One region of the Orenia sp. genome, then DNA from elsewhere that is predicted to be linked to it. Evidence: riboswitches for the same ligand, from Rfam matches in the RefSeq annotation. Region 1 holds a riboswitch; each other region holds the start of a gene.
What was found. A riboswitch is a leader RNA that binds a small molecule or an ion and turns the genes downstream of it on or off. The one in region 1 is predicted to bind S-adenosylmethionine.
Positions count from the first base shown of each region.

Region 1 (7,137 bases):
TATCGATAACCTCCATGGAGAAGAAATCATAAAAGAGATAATTGATAATACCTATAGTCATATAATAGAAAAATTAGACAACTGGTTTGCCAAACATAACATTGAATTAAAGGATAAGAAACCTTCTGACCTTAAATCTATTGAGATTGAAGAAGAAATCAAAAAATTTGTCAGTAAACTATTAATAGAACAGAAATTTCATAAACAATAAAATAATTTGAAAATATCAGGCTTAATGCTATCTTTCTAAGCCACTAGACTACTTAATCATTATTTAGCCTATAAGATATAAAATTAACCCTAGATGGATATCCATCTAGGGTTAATTTTATTCATTCTATTTTATTTTCTATAATCTAGCATCAGCTTTTAGTTGCTCTACCTTATTAGTTCTCTCCCAAGGTAAATCTAAATCATTGCGACCAAAATGACCATAAGCAGCCACTTGACGATAATGGGGCTTACGTAAATCCAAAGTTTCAATAATCTTTCCTGGCCTTAAATCAAAATTCTTATTTACTAGCTCTACAATCTTACTCTCTTCAATCTTGGCAGTCCCAAAGGTATCAACCATAATAGATACAGGATAAGCTACACCGATTGCATAAGATAATTGTACCTCACATTTATCAGCTAAACCTGCTGCTACAATATTTTTGGCTACATAACGAGCAGCATAAGCAGCAGATCGGTCTACCTTAGTAGCATCCTTTCCAGAAAAAGCTCCTCCACCATGACGAGCCATTCCACCATAAGTATCAACTATAATCTTGCGCCCTGTCAATCCTACATCCCCTTGTGGTCCACCAATTACAAAACGACCTGTTGGATTGATAAAGTATCTAGTCTGATCATCTAATAAATTAGTATCAATCACTGGCCTAACTACATATTCAATCATATCTTCCCTTATCTGTTCCAAACTTACTTCTGGATGGTGTTGAGTTGAAATAACAATAGTATCAATCCTTACAGGCTTATCATCTTCATACTCAATAGTTACCTGAGTCTTACCATCAGGTCTTAAGTAATCCAAAACCTCCTCTTTTCTGACCTTAGCTAGACGTCTAGCTAATTTATGGGCTAAAGTAATTGGTAATGGCATCAACTCTTCAGTCTCATTACTAGCATAGCCAAACATTAATCCTTGATCCCCAGCACCAATCTCTTCACTCTCTTTTCCTTCTTTAACCTCTAAAGCCTCATCTACACCTTGAGCAATATCAGGAGACTGCTCATCAATTGAAGTCAATACTGCACAAGTTTCAGCATCAAAACCATACTTAGCACGAGTATAACCAATCTCTCTAACTACATTACGAGCAATTTTAGGAATATCAACATAGCAGTTGGTAGAAATCTCACCAGAAATTAAGATCATACCTGTTGTTATTGTAGTCTCACAAGCAACCCTTGCCTGTGGATCCTCCTGTAAAATTGAATCTAATACAGAATCAGAAATCTGATCAGCTACTTTATCTGGATGCCCCTCTGTAACTGATTCAGATGTAAATAAATATCTCTTACTCATTTAATTACCTCCTTAAATAATATGTAATAAATAGTTTACAGTGTATAGTGTACTCTGCTCACCCTTAACTGTTTGATTTAAAATAAAAAAACCCCTCCTATAAGGAGAGATGAGTTAATAAGAACCTAAACATCTCCCAAGGTATCTCCTTGTAGGAATTAGCACCTTTCCTTTACAGGTGGTTGCCGAGCTTCATAGGGCCTGTCCCTCCACTACTCTTGATGTATCATTATTCTTTTTTTTAATAAATTTATTATCTCCATTAGTCTAACACTTTAAGAGATATTTGTCAATAGTCACCCTTTATATTTTGCGTGATCACAGTTGACCTTATACATCCACCTCTACTGTTTGGTTGATACTGACTTCTGTAGTAGTTATATTACAATTATAAGCATAAATTTCTACCCCATTTTCAGCAGCTTCCTTCAATTTCTTAGCAAACTTTAGATCTATTCTCTGATGGGGAGTAAACTTATAGGCATCAGCCCTTTGAATGATAAAGATTACTGCTACCCTGTAACCTTCCTGATGTGCTTTAATTAATTCATCTAAATGGCGTCTCCCCCTTTTAGTTGGAGCATCTGGAAATTTAGCTACTCCTTCTTCTACCAAAGTTGCAGACTTAACCTCAATTAGACATTTCTCACCCTTTCCTCTTAAATAAAAGTCTAGGCGACTATTACCATAAGTATACTCTGGCTTAATCTCTTCATAACCCCTAAATTGAAGCAAATCACCTTCTAAGAGGGCATTCTCTACCAACCTATTAGTCAAATGGCTATCTATAGATATTAACTTATCATTATACTCTACTAATAATAAACTATACTCAGTCTTCCGATTGGCTTTAGGGTAATGAGCTACAAAGACTTTAGTCCCTGGGATCATTAACTCCTCCATCCGCCCTGGATTTGGGACATAAGCCCTAACTTCCTCTCCCTTTAAATCAACTTTAGCTACAAACCTATTCTCTCTTACAATTAATCTTCCTTCTTTAAGTTCTCTATCCATTACTACCTTTGCCATATACCTAGCTCCTTCCATTATTAAGTTTAAGTCTGAGTATAAGCTTAAGTTTTAAACCTACTTAACCTCAAAGTTGATTATAAAATTCTCTACTAAATCTTAATTTTCTTTTTAATCACCATAATTCTTCCGTTATTTGTTATTAAATTCTATAAAATGTATTTATCTTCCCATTATTTACAGATTGAGATTAGAGATGACATGTGTTATTCTAATCACAGCCAATTAAAAAAGGAGGTATATGAAAGTGATAAAAAACAAACAATATATAGTTGCCCTTGTATTATCAACAATACTAATCTTTGCATTAGCTGCAAGTAGTTATGCTAGTGAAATCTATAGAATCCAGTCAGGTGACTCTTTATTTACAATTGCACAAAAATTCAATACTTCAATCTCTAATTTAATTAGAGTTAATAATATTAGTAATCCTAATATTATTTATTCTGGACAAGCATTAAGTCTACCTTCTACTAATAAAAAAACAAGTTCTAATTCTTATGATTTTAATAAGGTAGCTAGTGATGGGAGAAAAAGCTCTAATAGTTCTTTTAATACAAAATATAGCAATACCAATTGGACAAATAATAATGATATTGTGATAGCAAAACCCAAACAAAAAGAAAATATTAAAAAAATATACCGTAAAGGGCCTCATACTATGAAGGTAGCTTTAACCTTTGATGATGGACCAGATCCAGTATATACTCCTCAAGTACTTGATGTATTGAAGAAGTATAATGTAAAAGCTACTTTCTTCTTAGTTGGACAGAGGGTAGAAAAGAACCCTGCTGTAGTTAAGAGAATATATGAAGAAGGTCATACTATTGCTAGTCATTCTTGGGAGCATAATAATCTAAATACTCTAACTAAAAATGAATTAGAGAAGGATATGAGTGATACAGATAACTCTATTAGAAAAATTATCAATAAGAGACCTGAACTAATGAGACCACCTTATGGTGCTGCAAATAGTTCTACTTTAGAACAACTTAATAATATGGGCTATAAGGTAATTCATTGGTCTATAGATTCTTTAGATTGGAAAGCTAAAAGCAAAGAAGAGGTACTAGCCAGAACATTACCAGATATTCATGAAGGTGCAATTCTTCTTTTCCACTCTGCTGGAGGAAAGGGGCAGAGTCTAATGCCAACTATTAATGCACTTCCAACTATTATTGAAACATTACAAGATAAAGGTATTGAAATGGTTACAGTTGATGATTTATTATCACTATCTGCTTATAGGAGATAATGATAAGTCAAGCCTTTAAAGGCTTGGCAATACATAAATAATAGATTTAAAAACCCCGTCTATAAGACGAGGTAGAGGATTAAATTTCTTCTTTAATCCTTGGATACAATTCATCTGCTGTCTCTGCTTGCACAAGCTCTCCATCAACTAAAGCAAAAGGTCCCATAGCACAGTCACCACAAAATCCCAAGCAAGCTTCAACTTCTACACTAACATCATCAAGCTCTTCTAATCTATCAATTAATTCTTCAACCCCATGGACAAAGTTATTTTCACAAAAGCTTACTACTGCCATCATTTCACCTCCAAAATTAATAAGTGATGATTCCTAAGTAAATATTAAGAGTCAAGGTTCACTACTTACTCTTTATTATCTCTATTAACTCTGAAACTGATACATCAGTAAAGTCTAAATCAGCTAATTCTATTCCTTGACTAATAGCCTTTCGCAAAGTAGCCGACTTACTCATATCTCCTATTACAATAGCACCTATGACAGCTCTATCCTTAATCATAACCTTGATATACTTATTCTCTTGCTCTTCACAAATTGTATCTATCCCATCTCGCTTATCATTATCTCCTATAGAGAATAAAGATAGTCCAAAGGCATTGAGCATAACTGTTGGAATGATATGCTGATAGCTAGCATCTTCACCTACAATATTATACCCTGCTATCTTGCCCTGCTCAATGGCAATTGGCCATAACCCAAACCCTTTATTATCTAGCTCTGATACATCACCAACAGCATAAATATCAGGATAATTTGTCTGCATTCTATTATTTACAACAACACCAAAGTCAGTCTCTATCTCTGTTCCCTCTAGTATGTCTAAGTTAGGTTTAATTCCAGTAGAATAAATTACCATATCACATTCCACCTCTTTTCCCTCAGCAGTTACAACGCCTTTAACCTTATCTTGACCGATTATCTCCTTAATAGCTGTAGCCACTAAAGGCTCAATATTATGTTCTCTAACTCTCTCTTCTAAGATTTGACAGGCCTTTTCATCTAACTGTTCTGGCATCAAATAAGAACATATCTCAGCTACCATAACCTCTTTACCTGCTTGACTAAGAGCCCATGCCATCTCTAGGCCCAATACCCCTCCACCAATAATTAAGACTTTATTACTATCTTCAGCATAATCTTTGATCTCTCTAGAATCTGCTAATCCTCTTAAGGTAAAAACTCCTTCTTTATCTATTCCACTAATAGGTGGAGTGGCGTTTCTAGCTCCATTAGCTAACACTAACTTATTATAACTGATCAGCTCACCATTATCTAAGACTATCTCTTTATTATCTGGCTTTATAGCAGTAATTTTTGTATCTAAATATAACTCTACATCATTCTCATCATACCATTCTTTCCTTTCTATTAAAATCTTATCTTCCTTAATATCATCCATTAATCCCTTTGATAGTTTGATCCGATTATAGGGATAGCTACTCTCTTCTCCAAACAACTCAATCCTACATTCCTGATCATACTCTCTAATAGCCTTAATTGCACTAATAGCAGCTATACCACTTCCTACTATTACTACTTCTTCCATTGCTTTATCCCCCTTTTTTTAAGATTTCTTAAAACTATTCTCTCTATTCTTACTACTTATTATTAATGATACATCATGCTAGTAGAAAAATGATTCTTTATAAAGATAGTGCGACACTTCCGTGTCGAGTGTAAGCTATGAGTGTGAGTGTGTGTAAAATCTCTTTTTATTAGGGCTTATTCACACTCACACACCCACTCACGCTAATTTTAAAAGTGTCTCAATATCCCCATTAACAATCACCAGATATTAAACTAGCATAGCCTGTAATTATATTAATCATACAGGACTTAATTATAGTATTTATACTAAACTGGTGGAAATACCTTCTAATTTTATAATCAATTAAGCTATAAAAAAATAAAGGATGCAAAACTGCATCCTTTATAAAAATTAATTTTCAATTTTAGGCTCTTTTAACATTAAAATTGCAATGATTATCCCTAAGACCGCAAGTCCAATAGTTGGATAAAAAGTATATAAATAACTCCCTAATATATCTCTTAATTTACCAGACAACAAGTTTCCTAATACTGCCCCAACGCCATAAGCGGTAAATAAGAAACCATAATTTTTACTATAATGTTTAGAACCAAAGAATATTCCTGTAGCAGTAGGAGCTATAGCTAACCATCCTCCAAGGTTTAACCAAAACAAAGCAAAAGCGATACCGTATAAAATAGTATTACCTTCTCCTACATTTAACATTATAATTGAAGCTAGAATTATTAAGCTGTATGAGATAATAGCTGCCTTCTTAGGATCTAGCTTATCTGTGAGGCTACCAAAAATAGGTCTACCTATACCATTAAAGATAGCAAAGAAAGATACCATCAAAGCAGCAGTACTAGAACTTAGCTTTACTACCTCCTCAGCTACGGGACTTGAAATTCCAATAGCCATTAACCCCACTAAGGTTCCAATTACATAGCAGGTCCATAAACCATAAAAGGTTGATGTCTTCACCATCTCTTTTGTATCTAAGTCTATCTCATCTTGCTTAACCTCTTTGTTATTATCAGCTTCTGACAACAACTCTTTTTTAGGAAACTCTAGTGGCAATGCTAAAACTGTAATAATTATAGCAAAAGCAATCCCTAAAATTTTAAAGGTTGCAAAAGGACCATAGGAAGCTACCAACCAATTAGCTAGTGGTGCTGTCACAAATGGAGATAATCCAAAGCCCCCTAAGGTCAACCCTACTGCTAGACCTTTCTTATCAGGAAACCACTTTGCAGCTACTGCCATAGGAGCACCATAGGCTATTCCTACTCCTGTTCCTGCAATCACTCCATAAGTTATAGTCAACATGATAATATTAGAAGTAAAACCTGAAAGAATCCAACCAGTAGCAATAAATACACCACCAACTATAGTCATAATTCTAGGACCATACTTATCTATTAGGCCTCCTGCAATCGGCATTCCTATAGCATAGAAGACTAAAAAGAACATATAAGGCAAGCCACTCTCAGTAGCACCTATATTAAATAAGCCTTCTATTGGTTTTCTAAATACACTCCAAGCGTAGACTGTTCCCATACACATAAAGATTATCAATCCCAAAGGTATATATAACCACCTCTTGCTACCTTTAGAAATATTCGGACTTGACATACTAACTCCTCCTCTTAATTATCTTGATGATTTTATTAATTGAAGTTATGATAACATAGATATAGAAATAATTTGACTTAATAGACTTTACTATATTTATAATTTCCAAATTAATAATAATAATAACTATTCTATACTTATAA
Region 1 covers NZ_JBSQYM010000126.1:932-8,068, forward strand. The annotation lists gene ACTCDL_RS11810 (DUF5610 domain-containing protein) at 1-211, shown strand, start outside; gene metK (methionine adenosyltransferase) at 350-1,531, opposite strand; SAM riboswitch class I at 1,658-1,759, opposite strand; gene sfsA (DNA/RNA nuclease SfsA) at 1,862-2,560, opposite strand; gene ACTCDL_RS11825 (polysaccharide deacetylase family protein) at 2,808-3,815, shown strand; gene ACTCDL_RS11830 (YuzB family protein) at 3,895-4,110, opposite strand; gene ACTCDL_RS11835 (NAD(P)/FAD-dependent oxidoreductase) at 4,172-5,377, opposite strand; gene ACTCDL_RS11840 (L-lactate MFS transporter) at 5,771-6,994, opposite strand.

Region 2 (7,137 bases), on a different contig from region 1:
GTTGTTTATCTATAAATTCTTCTTTATAAATATCTCTTAAAATTGTTTGGATACCTTTACTCACCATATTAAGTCTCAGAGCATAGTATATAGTATCCGCTGGTAATATTTCCTAAAAGAAAGAGGAGTGTTAGATGAATAACAACAGATTAGAAAATTATAAAATGAAGTCAGAGCCTATTGGAAAGGGAAATTTCTCATCTGTTTACTTGGCTGAAGACATTAAACAGCAATGCGAGGTTGCAATTAAAGTATCCTCTCATATTAATATGACTAAGCATGAAGCCTTCATAATGGAGAGTTATGGAAATCATCCATTTTTACCTAAATTTTATGAATTCTTTATAAAAGAGAGTAAAGCTTATATTGTAATGGAATACTTCCCAGGAGTAAGAATTGGACATTGGAACTATCATTCCACAGGGAAAAAGAGGAGTAAAGAAGATGCTATTCTTATCACATTAAATATCTTAGAAGGTTTACAACGTCTTCATCAAATAGGATTTGCTCATCATGATCTCTTACCTAAAAATATACTGATTATGAATGATAACCCAAATAGGATAAAATTGATCGATTTTGGGCTAGCAAAACCTCTAAACTCAGAAAAAAACCAGAGATATAAAATAAATGACCTATCTGTAGCAGCAAGTATGTGTATTTATTTAATCAATGGAGTCGTTTCAAAGCCAAGAATAGATGACCTAGAATCACTGGAGGATGATTTAAAAGAGGTTTTATTCAAAGCCTATCACCCTAATATTGAGCAGAGGTATCAATCTGCAAAAGAGTTTATTAAAGCTTTGAACCCTTTAGTTTAAAAATCATGAGGATGATTAATATATAAGAGCATAAAAAGACTCTAGTAACAAAGTTGTTACTAGAGTCTTTTTATTGTATTTAAGTTTTTATTTTTTAACCATTTACCTTCTCCAAAGCCTGCTTTAAATCAGCAATAATATCCTCTACTCTTTCAATTCCTACAGATACTCTAATTAAATTATCTGTAATACCTGCTGCTAGCTGGTCTTCTGTTGATAACTGTTCATGAGTAGTAGAAGCTGGATGAATAATTAAAGTTCTAGCATCTCCAACATTGGCTAATAATGAACATAACTCCACATTATTAATCAATTCCTTACCAGCTTTCACTCCACCTTTAATTCCAAAGCATAACATTCCACCAAAGGCTTTTTGTTGCTTCTTAGCAAGCTCATGATGTGGGTGGCTCTCTAAACCTGGATACCTAACCCATTCTACCTGAGGATGAGCTTCTAACCATTGAGCTACCTGCAATGCATTTTCAGAGTGTCGCTCCATTCTAAGTGCTAAAGTCTCTAAACCTTGAATGAATAACCATGTATTGAAAGGGCTTGCTGCGGGTCCAATATCACGATAACCTTCTACTCTTGCTTTTAATAGAAAATCGGCAGGGCCTACAATAATTCCACCAATTGAGCTACCATGACCACCGATATATTTAGTAGCTGAATGGACTACAATATCAGCTCCAAATTCGATTGGTCGAGATAAGTATGGTGTACAGAAGGTATTATCAACTACTAATTTTAAATCATGTTTATGGGCAATTTCTGCCACTTTTTCGATATCTACTATATCCAAAGTAGGATTTCCTGGGCTCTCCAAATATAAGAACTTAGTATTTTCAGTGATAGCTTCTTCCCAAGCATTAAGGTCATGGGGATCAACAAAGTTAGTATCAATTCCATACTTAGGTAAAGTTACATCAAATAAGTTATAAGTACCTCCATATACATACTTAGATGATACTATCTCCCCTCCACCTTCAGCTAAAGTAATCGCCGTTAAATGAATCGCAGACATACCTGACGAAGTAACTAGTCCAGCTTCTCCACCCTCTAGCTCTGCTAATCTCTTTTCAAATACATCATGGGTAGGGTTCATAATTCTTGAATAGATATTACCTGCTTCCTCTAAAGCAAATAACCTAGCTGCATGGTCTGCATCATCAAAGACATAAGAAGTCGTCTGATAAATAGGTACTGCTCTTGAGTTTTGACTATCCTGTTTTGGACTATAACCTCCATGTAATGCAACTGTTTCAAATCCATATTTTCCTTCTCTACTACTCATTTTATTAACTCCTCCTTAAATTATAATTAACTATTTTCTAAATAGAATTTAGCAAAATCACCTAAATTGTAACTCTTAAGTTCACTTAAATCTTCATTAACCAGTTTAAAGAAACAATCAGGGATTTCATTACCTGCAAGATTCTTCTTAATACAAGGATCACAACCTAGAGAATGATTATTAGGGTGATTCTTACATTTTAAATTATCACAACTACAAAAATGTTTAGTGCTCAACTTTATTCCTCCTAAATAAAAAACCTCTTCGCCAAGAAGAGGTTTAAAATTTCTATAGACCACTTCTTATCTCTCAATACCTTTAAGGTATCGCTGGAATTGGCACCGCCATAGTAACTAATTACTACTGGTTGCCGGGCTTCATCGGGCCAGTCCCTCCACCACTCTTGATAAGATTAATATTTTCTATTTTTTATAATAATAACATAAGCAAGTAAACCTGTCAAGGTTTACTTATTAATTTTCTTCAACTTTTTGTTGTTTACCTTGATTTAAATAATTTATATTTTCATTAATAATATCATCAACCACCTGCTCTGGACTGATAGTCTTCAACCAAAACTCTTGATAATGTTTATCGATGATCTTATTCAGCCCTTCTTTTAAGTCATAATTAGAAGTTATACTTCTATAGACACCTCTGTCAACATAACTTAGCATCTCTTTTTTAAGATTACTGCTTAACTTGACACTATCTTGCCAACTTCTTTGCAAAGGTAGATAAGCAGGTATAGCCTTCAATTTTTGAGCTAAATATAAATTCTTTTCTTGGTTGATGAATTTAGCAAATTGGTAGACTGCTTTACTATGATCATCTCCTTGATACTCTTGTTGTCTAAAAAGAAGTAGAGAGGTAACTTTTATCGGTACTTTATGATTGCTCGAATTACTTGGAATAGGTAACAAGCTTATATCAACATATCTCTCCTTGTGATCTCGCTTAAGCAAATTATTTAATAAGAAGATATTGATAGGTGCTATTATTCCAGCATCCCCTTCCCACAAGCCTGCTATTAATCGTTTATTCATCTTATTGATCTTCCTTGGAAATATCCTTTCTTTACGTAATTTATCTAGAAAAATAAAGATCGTCATTAAAGTCTGCCTATTTAAAGAACTACCATCGGCAGAGAGTAAATTATCATCTTCCATAGTAGTCAGTAACTGATAAAAGATCTCTGAGTTGTAAGGATTAAAGACAATATAAGCATCATCATGTGAGTCTTTAACCTTAATAGCACTCTGAAGAAATTCATCCCAGCTCCATCCCTGGGATTTGATTTTAATTAAATCCACTCCACTTGCATTTAACATCTTCTGATTAGCTACCCAAGTTTGAGGAATTAGCCAGTTAGGTAACCCCCAAATCTTATTATTATATACTAAAGCCGATATCCCTCTATACTTATCTCTATCACCTTCTTCAAATAAAAGGTTAACAGGTATCTGTAACTCTTTGCTAATTAGCTTACTAGAGAAGATATCATCGTAAATATCTGGTGGAGTACCCAAACTTAGTGATTCCCTAAGCTTCTCTTCTCCCGTAGAGAAAGGTAATAGCTGATAGGTAACCTTGATATTATGAAACTTCTTATTGAACTGTTCAATTGACTCTTGGAGAAACTGCTTATAATCTTCATCGTGACCTATCAAAAGATCATAATCCCAATAGCTAACATGATATTCTTTATCGGGATTTATCATTACTTCAGGATCAATAGTAAAGGGTTTAGACCTACTTTGATACTTAAGATAGAAAGTAATCCCCCCACTTGCTATAGCAATAGCCAACATGATAGCTATAATTAGCTTCCAATTTAAAGTTTTCTTTGAACTTTCAGTCAATGCTTCTTTTCCTCCTCTCTTCTACTTGATATTTAAAATATAAAAAGTATTATCATCAGCAACTAAGTCATCCTTTAAACCATAAAAAAGTTTAAACTCCTCCATGGCATCCTTGCTATCTTTTCCAAACCTACCGTCGGTATAACCTGGATTAAAACCCTGCTTTCTCAATTCTTCTTGCAAGATCAAGACATCTTCACCTACTCTACCAGGATCAATATTATATTTCATCTCCACACTATCTCTAGTACCAATAATCTTAACTCTAGTCCCTACCTTCACCCACTCAAAAAGTACTTTAACATCACGATTGAACATTCTAATACAACCATGGCTAGCAGCTCTTCCAATAGAACCAGGTTTGTTAGTACCGTGTATCCCATAAATTCCCCAAGGGACATTTAATCTCATCCACCTAACTCCAAAACCACCACCCCAATCTTTATCTTTAGCAATCACAGCCCACTCACCAACAGGAGATTTAGTAGAAGGTTTGCCTATGGCTACAGGAAAGCTATGAAATGCTTCTCCATTGGCATAGACTGTCATCTGGCGTTTATAACCATTTACTAAAATAGAAACTTCACCTTTAGGTAAAGCTAACTTATTGTTGCTTGCTTTTAATGGTAAGTCTTTAGTCAATTCATCACCTAATTTAAACCACGTCTGATCAGTTACTATACCAGTCTCCTCTAATCCCCTGTTGTATTGAAAATTTCTAACAGCTAAATAAGTTTTCCAATCATAGGTTGAATTTAAATCACCTTGATAAAAGCCTAGCTCCTTTAATTGGGATTGTAGTTCCCAAATATCATCTCCCTTAAGTAGTGGATTTTGTAAAGAAAGTTGTCTTACAGATTGACAACTGCAATGGTTATTGACTTCTCTAGCTGAACTATTAGGAAGAATTAAAGTTGAAATTAGTAAAGATAAGAGCAATATCCTCATTGTTGTTAACTTCAATCTTATTACCTCTTTTCATATATTATCTTATCAATAATTATGTGAAAATCACCTATAATATACAAATTAGCTCCTTTACAATATCAATTTTTTAAACAGATAAGCAAAAGTTCTCATATACTATTATAAACTTATAAAGGGGGCTTATTAATATGTGCTGTTTAGATTCAATCTCACCAGAGAGTTTGGCAGTACTAGCTACATTAATTGGAGTTATATTAGCTAATGATTTAGATGCCAATTCCCAAAACTCTTTGGGTAATTTTTTCGAAGCCCTTGGACAGACGATATTAACAATTGCAGCCCAAGAACAATGTCTAGGTACTGATGAAAACGGAAATTCGCAATATGAAAGATTAGAAAAAAAGATTAAAGAACTTAGTTTAGAAATCAATGAGTTAAAAAAGGAAGAATAGCCATTTTATGTCTATTCTTCCTTACTCTTAAAATATTTTAGATAGTTAGAGGTTGGGTAGTACTGATTATTCTTTACTCGTACTTGCCTTTACTTATATGGATTGATAGTAATAACCTCTACCTCATCGATAGCCTTTTCAATCAAATCATCTATATGTAAATCCTTCTCTCCTTCTTGCACATCTTCTGGAGTAGCTTTAGTAGCGGGTTTTTCTGGGACAAAGACTGTACAACAATCTTCATATGGTTGAATTGAAGTCTCATAAGTCCCAATTCTTTTAGCAATTTCAATAATTTCAACCTTATCTAAACCAATCAATGGTCTAAAAACAGGCATCTTAGGAACCATATTAGTAACATACATCGATTCCATCGTCTGACTAGCTACTTGTCCCATACTCTCACCTGTTAACAGCGACTTTCCTCCATTATTTACAGTAATCTGTTCAGAAATTCTCATCATAATCCTTCTCATGATAATCGTAGTTAATTCAGCTGGGCATTTATCATTCATCTCTGTTTGAATGTCGGTAAAGTGAACCACATGTAACTTAGTCTCCCCTTGGTATGTAGCCAAAATTTCTGCTAAGTCGATAACCTTCTCTTTAGCTCTATCACTGGTAAAAGGGAAACTGTGAAAGTAGATTGGTACTATCTTAACTCCACGCTTCATCAGCATCCAACCTGCTACAGGACTATCAATCCCCCCTGATAATAATAACCCTGCTGTTCCTGTTACTCCAACAGGTAACCCACCACAACCAGGGATATCTTGGGTATAAATGTAGACAGCCTTCTTTCTAACCTCCACATTGACCATCAATTCCGGGTTATGTACATCTACCTGCAAACGTCCATCTTCTGTATTAATTAGGATATGGGCTCCTAATTCTCTATTTAACTCCATACTATTTAGGGGGAAAGATTTATTATTACGGCGAGCATTGACCTTGAAAGTAGTTACTCCTGAACTAGGTAAAGCCTCTTGCACCATCTCCAAACAATTCTTCTTGACCTCATCTACATCAAGCTCTACTTCACGGGCCGGAGCGATACCAACAATCCCAAAGACCTTCTGTAATTTACTAATAACCTTATCTCTAGCAAGATCAGTCTCTACATAAATTCGACCATAGGTCTTATAAACATCCAATTCATCAGAATCTTTCTTCAAAGTCTTGATAATGTTAGAAATTAACTTATCCTCAAACATAAATCTATTTTTACCCTTTAAACCAATTTCCCCATAACGGATCAAATATAACCTTTTCACTTTCATCACCTCTGCATTATTTTTCTCAGCATTTTAACAGCATCTTTTAGCTTATCTACTGTGTAGTTTATCTCTTGCTCAGTTGTTGTTGGAGCAAGACTGAATCTAATTGCCCCTTCAATTAATTTAGGATTGACCTTCATAGCTTCTAAAACGTAACTTGGTGTATCCTGTTTTGAGGAGCAGGCTGCTCCTGTTGATAGATAGATATTATCCCGCTCTAAAGTATGAATTAAGACTTCACCCTTTACTCCAGCAAAGGAGATATTAGCAATATGTACTGCTCCAGTATGAATATCTGGTCCATTAAGAGAACTCTCTTCAACCTCAGTTAAGATTCTATTGATTAGTAGCTCCTTTAATTGATAGATTCTATACTTATCATCTTGACTAGGAAGTAACTCTACAGCTTGACCAAAACCAGCAATTCCAGGAACATTCTCAGTTCCAGGTCTAATTCCAGACTCCTGCTTACTGCCTGAGATCAAATTATCTATTCTTGTTCCT
Region 2 covers NZ_JBSQYM010000139.1:989-8,125, reverse strand. The annotation lists gene ACTCDL_RS12450 (protein kinase domain-containing protein) at 135-821, shown strand; gene ACTCDL_RS12445 (O-acetylhomoserine aminocarboxypropyltransferase/cysteine synthase family protein) at 916-2,115, opposite strand; gene ACTCDL_RS12440 (DUF6485 family protein) at 2,142-2,351, opposite strand; SAM riboswitch class I at 2,415-2,528, opposite strand; gene ACTCDL_RS12435 (ABC transporter substrate-binding protein) at 2,589-3,977, opposite strand; gene ACTCDL_RS12430 (L,D-transpeptidase family protein) at 3,999-4,940, opposite strand; gene ACTCDL_RS12425 (hypothetical protein) at 5,093-5,356, shown strand; gene thiI (tRNA uracil 4-sulfurtransferase ThiI) at 5,446-6,630, opposite strand; gene ACTCDL_RS12415 (cysteine desulfurase family protein) at 6,636-7,137, opposite strand, start outside.
Region 2: linked by a shared signal. The riboswitch ahead of ACTCDL_RS12440 (DUF6485 family protein) and the one ahead of metK (methionine adenosyltransferase) in region 1 are both predicted to bind S-adenosylmethionine.

Region 3 (7,137 bases), on a different contig from region 1:
GGTGGTTATACCTTTGATTATCAATTTGGTCACTCGGTTTTAGAGAATGATGAGCAGTTAACTGCTGTAGTCACCAAAGTAAGTAAGCAGTTAATTGGTACAGAGAATACCATTATTTTAAAGAATCCCTTGATGGCAGGAGAGGATTTTGCTAGTTATGCCAAAGAGGTACCAGGCTTCTTCTTACATCTGGGAGTCAGTAATTCTGATAGAAAGATCTATCCTTGGCATCACCCTAAGTTCAATCTAGATGAAGAGGCATTGCCTATTGGAATAGCTATTTTAGTTCAATCTGCTATGGAATATTTAAATGAATAATAAAACTATTGATTCAATAATGAGCCAATCTCCTATAATTTGACATCAAACTTAGAATAATATACTATATAAATATAGTAGTAATAATTACTGATATCGATAAATTGACCTTAATAAGCTAACTATTTTAAATAGCTAGCTTTATTTTTTTACCAATATAAACTTACATAAGTATATTAAATAGGATAAAGGAGGATTGTTAATGGATAATTCTAAAGTTGCTTTAGAAAATAATGAAAAGAAGAGCTTAGGAGAACAAGCTAAGGGAAAGAAGGAGGATAAATCTCAGCTATTTGGTACCTTCTCTGGTGTATTTACACCAACATTATTGACTATTTTAGGGGTAATAATGTTCTTAAGGTTAGGCTGGGTAGTAGGTAATGCAGGATTATTAGGCTCTTGGGGGATTATTCTTTTATCCTTTGGAATTACTACTTGTACTGCCCTATCTTTATCTTCAATAACAACTAATATTAGAATTGGTGCTGGAGGGGCTTTTTCGGTTATCTCCCAGTCTTTAGGTCTTGAGGTTGGTGGAAGTATTGGAGTACCTTTATACTTATCTCAGACATTAGCTGTAGCAATGTATATCTTTGGTTTTCGTAGTGGGTGGCAATGGCTTTTTCCCAATCATCCAGCGATATTGATAGACTTGATTACCTTTTTTGTTCTATTTACTATTGCCTTTATTAGTGCTAACTTTGCATTTAAAATACAGCATTTTATTTTAGTCATTATAGGGATTTCATTATTAAGTGTAGGGATAGCAGCAGTTACTGGTTCTATGCACTTTGATATTCAATGGATAGGTAAATTTCCTGGTTCACCAGAGAATAACTTTTCAGGAATAGGATTTTGGGCAGTATTTGCAGTCTTCTTTCCTGCCTCAACTGGGATTATGGCAGGTGCTAATATGTCAGGTGAACTTAAAGACCCTCGCAAAAATATTCCTTTAGGGACAATGAGTGCTATTGGTGTTAGTGTAGTGATTTATCTTGCTTTGGCTTATTGGCTAGCCCGTTCTGCATCAGTTTCAGAGCTTATTGAGAACTATACAGTGATGATTGATAAATCTATTTGGGGACCAGCGGTTTTAATAGGTCTATTAGGAGCTACTTTTTCATCAGCACTTTCTTCTATTGTAGGAGCACCTAGGATACTGCAGGCCCTTGGTAATCGTAATATCTTGCCTAAAGGTAAGTGGTTTGCTAGAAAATCTGTTAATGGTGAACCAAGAAATGCGTTATTTCTGACAGGGGCAATAGTTTTAGCTGCAATTATGCTAAGAGACTTAAATGTACTTGCGCCATTAATTACAATGTTCTTTTTAATCACCTATACTATGATTAATGTAGTGGTTTTAATTGAACAGAGCTTACAGTTAGTTAGCTTTAGACCAATGTTTAGGATACCAAATTTTGTTTCGCTACTAGGTGCTTTGGGATGTATCTTTGCGATGTTTATCATCAATCCTAGCTTTAGTATAATAGCAGTAGTAATTGTTTTAGTAATTCATGGTCTTTTATTAAGACGCCACCTAAATGCTCCTTTTGGTGATGTTAGAAGTGGTTTATTTGAGGCATTAGCTGAATGGGCAGCTAAAAAGGTGCATGATTTAGCTGTACATCAAGAGAGAACCTGGAAAGCAAATCTACTCTTACCAATTGAGAATACAGCTTGGTTGGACAAGTCTTATAAATTTGTTAAAAATATCTGTTATCCAAAGGGTTTTTTGAAGATAATAGGGCTTGCTGATAAGGAAGATAAGGACAGGTTAATTGATGAACTATCAGATTTTACTGAAGGAATTAGAAAGAAAGGGATATTTGCTTCATGGACAGTGATTACAGTCTCAGAGTTTAGTGAGAATTTAAAGGCTGGGATTCAGACCTTTGGAAGTACCTTCTTTAAACCAAATATCATCTTATTACAGATGCCAGAAGATCCAAAACGTGAAGATGATATGAAAGAGCTGATTAAGATATGCCGTCAAAATGAGATTGGAGTGCTATTATTTGATGAGCATCCAGTTAAAGGAATGGGTAAAGAGGAGGATGTGAATCTCTGGTTTGAAAATCAAGGACCTAAGTGGGACCTAGATATGGAGTTAGATAACCAGGATTTAGCTGTATTAATAGCCTATAAGCTTAAACTCAATTGGGAAGCAAACCTAAGAATGATTGCAGAGCTTGAGAATCAAGAGTATGATGAAGATGCCAAAGAATACTTACGTCTGGTAGCAGAAATGGGCAGAATTCCTAATGTCAATGTATTTGCCAAAAAGCCTGAAGCTTATGATGAACTGCCAAAAGCAGATTTGCAGGTGATACCCTTACCAGAAGAGATTGATTTTGAAGAGTTGAGGGAATATAAGGATAAATTTAGGTCTTCTTGCTTATTTACCTTAGATTCAGGTGATGAGAGTGCACTAGCTTGATAACTTCTAATAAATCTGATATTAGTTGATTTATTATTTAACTCTCTGGTATAATTTAATCAGTTAATAATTTAGGAGGTCGTTAGAATGCAAGTCTTTAAAACAAGTGGAGTATGTGCCAGAGAGATTAGATTTAAGATTAATGATGCAAAGGTTATTGAGAAGGTAAAGTTTATTGGGGGTTGTAATGGTAATCAGTCAGCTATTTCGGCTTTAGCAGAGGGGCAGACTGTTGAGTATGTAGCTGATAAATTAGCAGGAATTGAATGTCGCAATGGAACCTCTTGCCCTGACCAGCTAAGTAAGGCTTTGAAAGATTTGCTATAAGCAATTTTTCAAAAGCTGTTGACAAATGATAAATAAATTGATATGATACTAATAACTTAAATAAGTAACTCTTATCGAGAGAGGTGGAGGGACCGGCCCTATGAAACCCAGCAACCCCCCTGCAAGGGGAAAGGTGCTAATTCCTGATAGATAAGAGAAGACGGTAAAACTTCTTCTCTTATAGAGAAGAAGTTTTTTGGTTAAATATAGGAATTAATAAAAAAGGTTCAACAACGGACTTTGTGATTACAAGTAATAATAATTTTAAATTATTATCTAGCTACGGGTTTTAACCCGTAGTCTATACAAAATCTATGGTAGCACCACAGGTTAAAACCTGTGGCTAAGAGTGTAATAATATATTTTCACAAAGGTTGAGGAAGACCTATAAAAAAGTATAAGTAACAAGTTTTTGCTAATTGCTCGTCACTTAGTACTTGTCACTGTTATACAGATTCTTATCAAGAGAGGTGGAGGGACTGGCCCAATGAAGCCCAGCAACCGGTAGTACGCTGAGTCTGAGTTTAAGATTAAGTTTGAGTTAAGATATGGTTCTTACTTAGACTTATACTTATAATAAAACTCAATTTCTATGGCGGTGCTAATTCCTGATAGATAAGAGAAGGGATTAAAAATATTATCCCCTCTTCTCTATTAGGCAGAAGAGGGGAATTCTTTTAATAAGGAGAGAAGGAAGTATTATGATTACGATCAATAATTTAACAAAGGTTTATCAGAGTAAGGATAAGCAAGTAGTGGCTTTTGATAATATTAATCTAGAGATAGATGAGGGAGAAATCTTTGGAGTAATTGGACCAAGTGGTGCAGGAAAGAGCACTCTAATTCGTTGTCTTAACCTACTAGAAGAGCCAACATCAGGAGAGGTTATTATAGATGGTCAAGATATTACTAAATTAAGTAACCATAAATTGCGTGAAGCCAGAAAAGAGATGGGAATGATCTTTCAAAGGTTTAATCTACTTAAATCAAGGACTGTAGCTGATAATGTGGCCTTTCCTTTAGAGATTGCAGGTAAGACTAAGAGGGAGATTGCTATTAAAGTAGCAGAATTGTTAGAGTTGGTCGGTCTATCTGATAAAGCTAATAACTATCCTAGTCAACTTAGTGGAGGGCAACAGCAGAGAGTAGGTATTGCTAGAGCTTTGGCAAATGATCCTAAGGTATTGCTCTGTGATGAAGCTACTTCAGCTTTAGATCCTGAGACTACTCACTCTATCTTGGAACTTTTAAAAGAGATTAATGATAAGTTGGGGATTACTATCGTAATCATAACCCATGAGATGGAAGTGATTAAAGAGATATGTACCAAGGTTGCAGTTCTAGATAAAGGAAGTATTGCTGAGCATGGTGATGTAATTGATATCTTTACTAATCCGCAAGCAGAGGTTACTAAGAGATTTATCGAGAGGGTAATCAATGCAAATGTTCCAGAGGAGTTGTTATCTAGAGTAACTGTGGCTAATCCAGACAAGGGTAGATTGGTTAAGGTATCTTTTATCGGTGAATCAGCAGGAAAGCCAATGATTTCGGAATTGGTGCATAACTTTGCAATTGATGCCAATATACTTTATGGTAACATAGATAAGATTCAAGGAACACCTTTTGGAACATTAATTATTGAATTAACCTGTGAGACTCCAGCATTAATAGAAGATGGAATTAATTATCTAATTGAAGAATTAGAGGTTAAAGTGGAGGTGATTGAGAATGAAGGAAGTGTTGTCTCTTCTAATTAAGGATAGTGGGCTCTTATGGCAAGGAATCTTACAGACATCTTATATGGTTTCAATCTCGATGCTCTTAGGAGCTTTATTTGGAATTCCTTTGGGAGTAGGAGTAGTCGTTAGTGAAGAAGGTAATATTTTAGAGAATAAAGCTATAAATTTGATATTGAGCACCTTTATAAATATCACTAGATCAATTCCTTTTATTATCTTGATGGTAGCTTTAATTCCCTTTACTAGAATAATAGTAGGGACTTCAATTGGAACTTCAGCAGCTGTTGTATCCTTGACAATTGGAGCTATACCCTTTATTGGAAGGATTGTAGAAGGTGCTTTAAAAGAAGTTGATAGTGGTGTCATAGAGGCAGCTCAAGCTATGGGTGCAAATCCTTGGGAGATTATCAGTAAGGTACTATTACCAGAGGCTTTACCATCTTTGGTCTTAGGGTTAACAATTACTGCTATTAGTTTAATTGGCTATTCAGCGATAGCTGGGGCGATTGGAGCTGGTGGCTTAGGAGATATAGCAATCCGTTATGGGTATCATCGCTTCCAGACTGATGTAATGATTAAAACAGTTGTGTTATTAGTGGTGATAGTTCAGATTGTTCAAAACTTAGGTAATTATTTAGCCAGAAGTTTAGACCACAGTTAAAGAAGATTGACAATGTACAATTGGCAATTTACAATTAATTTTTTAGAGAACTACTATTTAATGTCTTAATTGTACATTGTGTATTATAAATTGTAAATTAATACTTTGAGGAGGAGAGAAGATGAAAAGAAATTTACTTATTTTAATAGCTGTATTATTGGTAGGAGTATTGGCAGTTGGATGTGGAGGTAGTAAAGAAGCTAGTGTGAAGGCTGATAAGATTGTGGTAGGTGCTACACCAGTACCCCATGCTGAAATTTTAAATGATGTAGTAAAAGGTTTATTAGAGAAGGAAGGGATTACTTTAGAGGTTAAGGAGTTTACTGATTATGTTACTCCAAACTTAGCATTAGCAGATGGAAGTATTGATGCAAACTTCTTCCAACATGCTCCTTATTTAAATAACTTTGCCAAAGAGAGAGATTTAGACTTGGTTTCTGTTGCTAAGGTTCATGTTGAACCAATTGGACTTTATTCAAAGAAGATTGCTAAGCTTGAAGATTTAAAAGATGGTTCAGTAATTGCAATCCCTAGTGATGCAACTAATGAAGGAAGAGCCTTACTATTATTAGAATCTAAAGGTTTAATTAAATTAAGTGAGCAGGCTGGTTTAACAGCTACTCCAGTAGATATTGTAGATAATCCAAAGAATTTAGAATTTAAAGAGCTAGAAGCAGCTCAATTACCAAGAGTATTAAAGGATGTTACAGCTGCTATTATCAATACTAACTATGCTCTAGAAGCTGATTTAGTACCGACAAAGGATGCACTAATTATTGAAGGTAGTGAGTCACCTTATGCTAATATCTTAGCTGTTAGAGCAGAGGATAAGGATAATGAAACTATACAAAAATTAGTTAAAGCATTAAATTCTCCAGAAGTTAAAAAATATATCGAAGATAAATATAAAGGTGCTATTGTACCTGCATTTTAATTAAAATATTGGCTACTGACTATTAGTTGGTAGCCAATAAAAATATTATAAGACTATAAGATTACAAGTTAAGGAGGAATTAGTTATGAAGAAGAATATTAGTGTTTTTATAACCTTGTTGATTGCGATATTAGCATTGACTGCTTGTGGGACAAAGGAAGCTAGGATTGATAAGAAGGTAGTAATTGGGGTAACACCAGTTCCACATACTGCTATCTTAGAGAATGTAGTTAAGCCAATTTTAGCTAAGGAAGGGATTGAAATAGAGATAAAAGAGTTTACTGATTATGTTACTCCAAACTTAGCTTTAGCAGATGGAAGTATTGATGCTAATTACTTTCAGCACATACCTTATCTGAATAATTTTAAAAAGAAGAGAGGCCTAGATTTAACTGCGGTTACCAAGGTTCATATCCCGCCTACTGCTCTATATTCTGATAAGATAAGTAGTTTAAAAGAGCTAGCGAAGGGTAGTTTGGTGGCAATCCCTAATGATCCAACAAATGAAGGAAGAGCATTATTATTATTAGAAAAAGCAGACTTGATTAAATTAGCCGATGATGTAGAATTGACTGCTACCCCTGCCGATATTATAAATAATCCAAAGAATTTAGAGTTTAAAGAGCTGGAGGCCGCTCAACTACCAAGAATCTTAAAGGATGTTGATGCAGCAGTAATTACAGCTAACTATGCAATTGAAGCAGGACTAAAGCCAGCTGAA
Region 3 covers NZ_JBSQYM010000027.1:11,246-18,382, forward strand. The annotation lists gene ACTCDL_RS04485 (M20 metallopeptidase family protein) at 1-318, shown strand, start outside; gene ACTCDL_RS04490 (amino acid permease) at 521-2,755, shown strand; gene ACTCDL_RS04495 (TIGR03905 family TSCPD domain-containing protein) at 2,843-3,082, shown strand; SAM riboswitch class I at 3,151-3,239, shown strand; SAM riboswitch class I at 3,538-3,704, shown strand; gene ACTCDL_RS04500 (methionine ABC transporter ATP-binding protein) at 3,784-4,839, shown strand; gene ACTCDL_RS04505 (methionine ABC transporter permease) at 4,811-5,482, shown strand; gene ACTCDL_RS04510 (MetQ/NlpA family ABC transporter substrate-binding protein) at 5,604-6,416, shown strand; gene ACTCDL_RS04515 (MetQ/NlpA family ABC transporter substrate-binding protein) at 6,502-7,137, shown strand, end outside.
Region 3: linked by a shared signal. The riboswitch ahead of ACTCDL_RS04500 (methionine ABC transporter ATP-binding protein) and the one ahead of metK (methionine adenosyltransferase) in region 1 are both predicted to bind S-adenosylmethionine.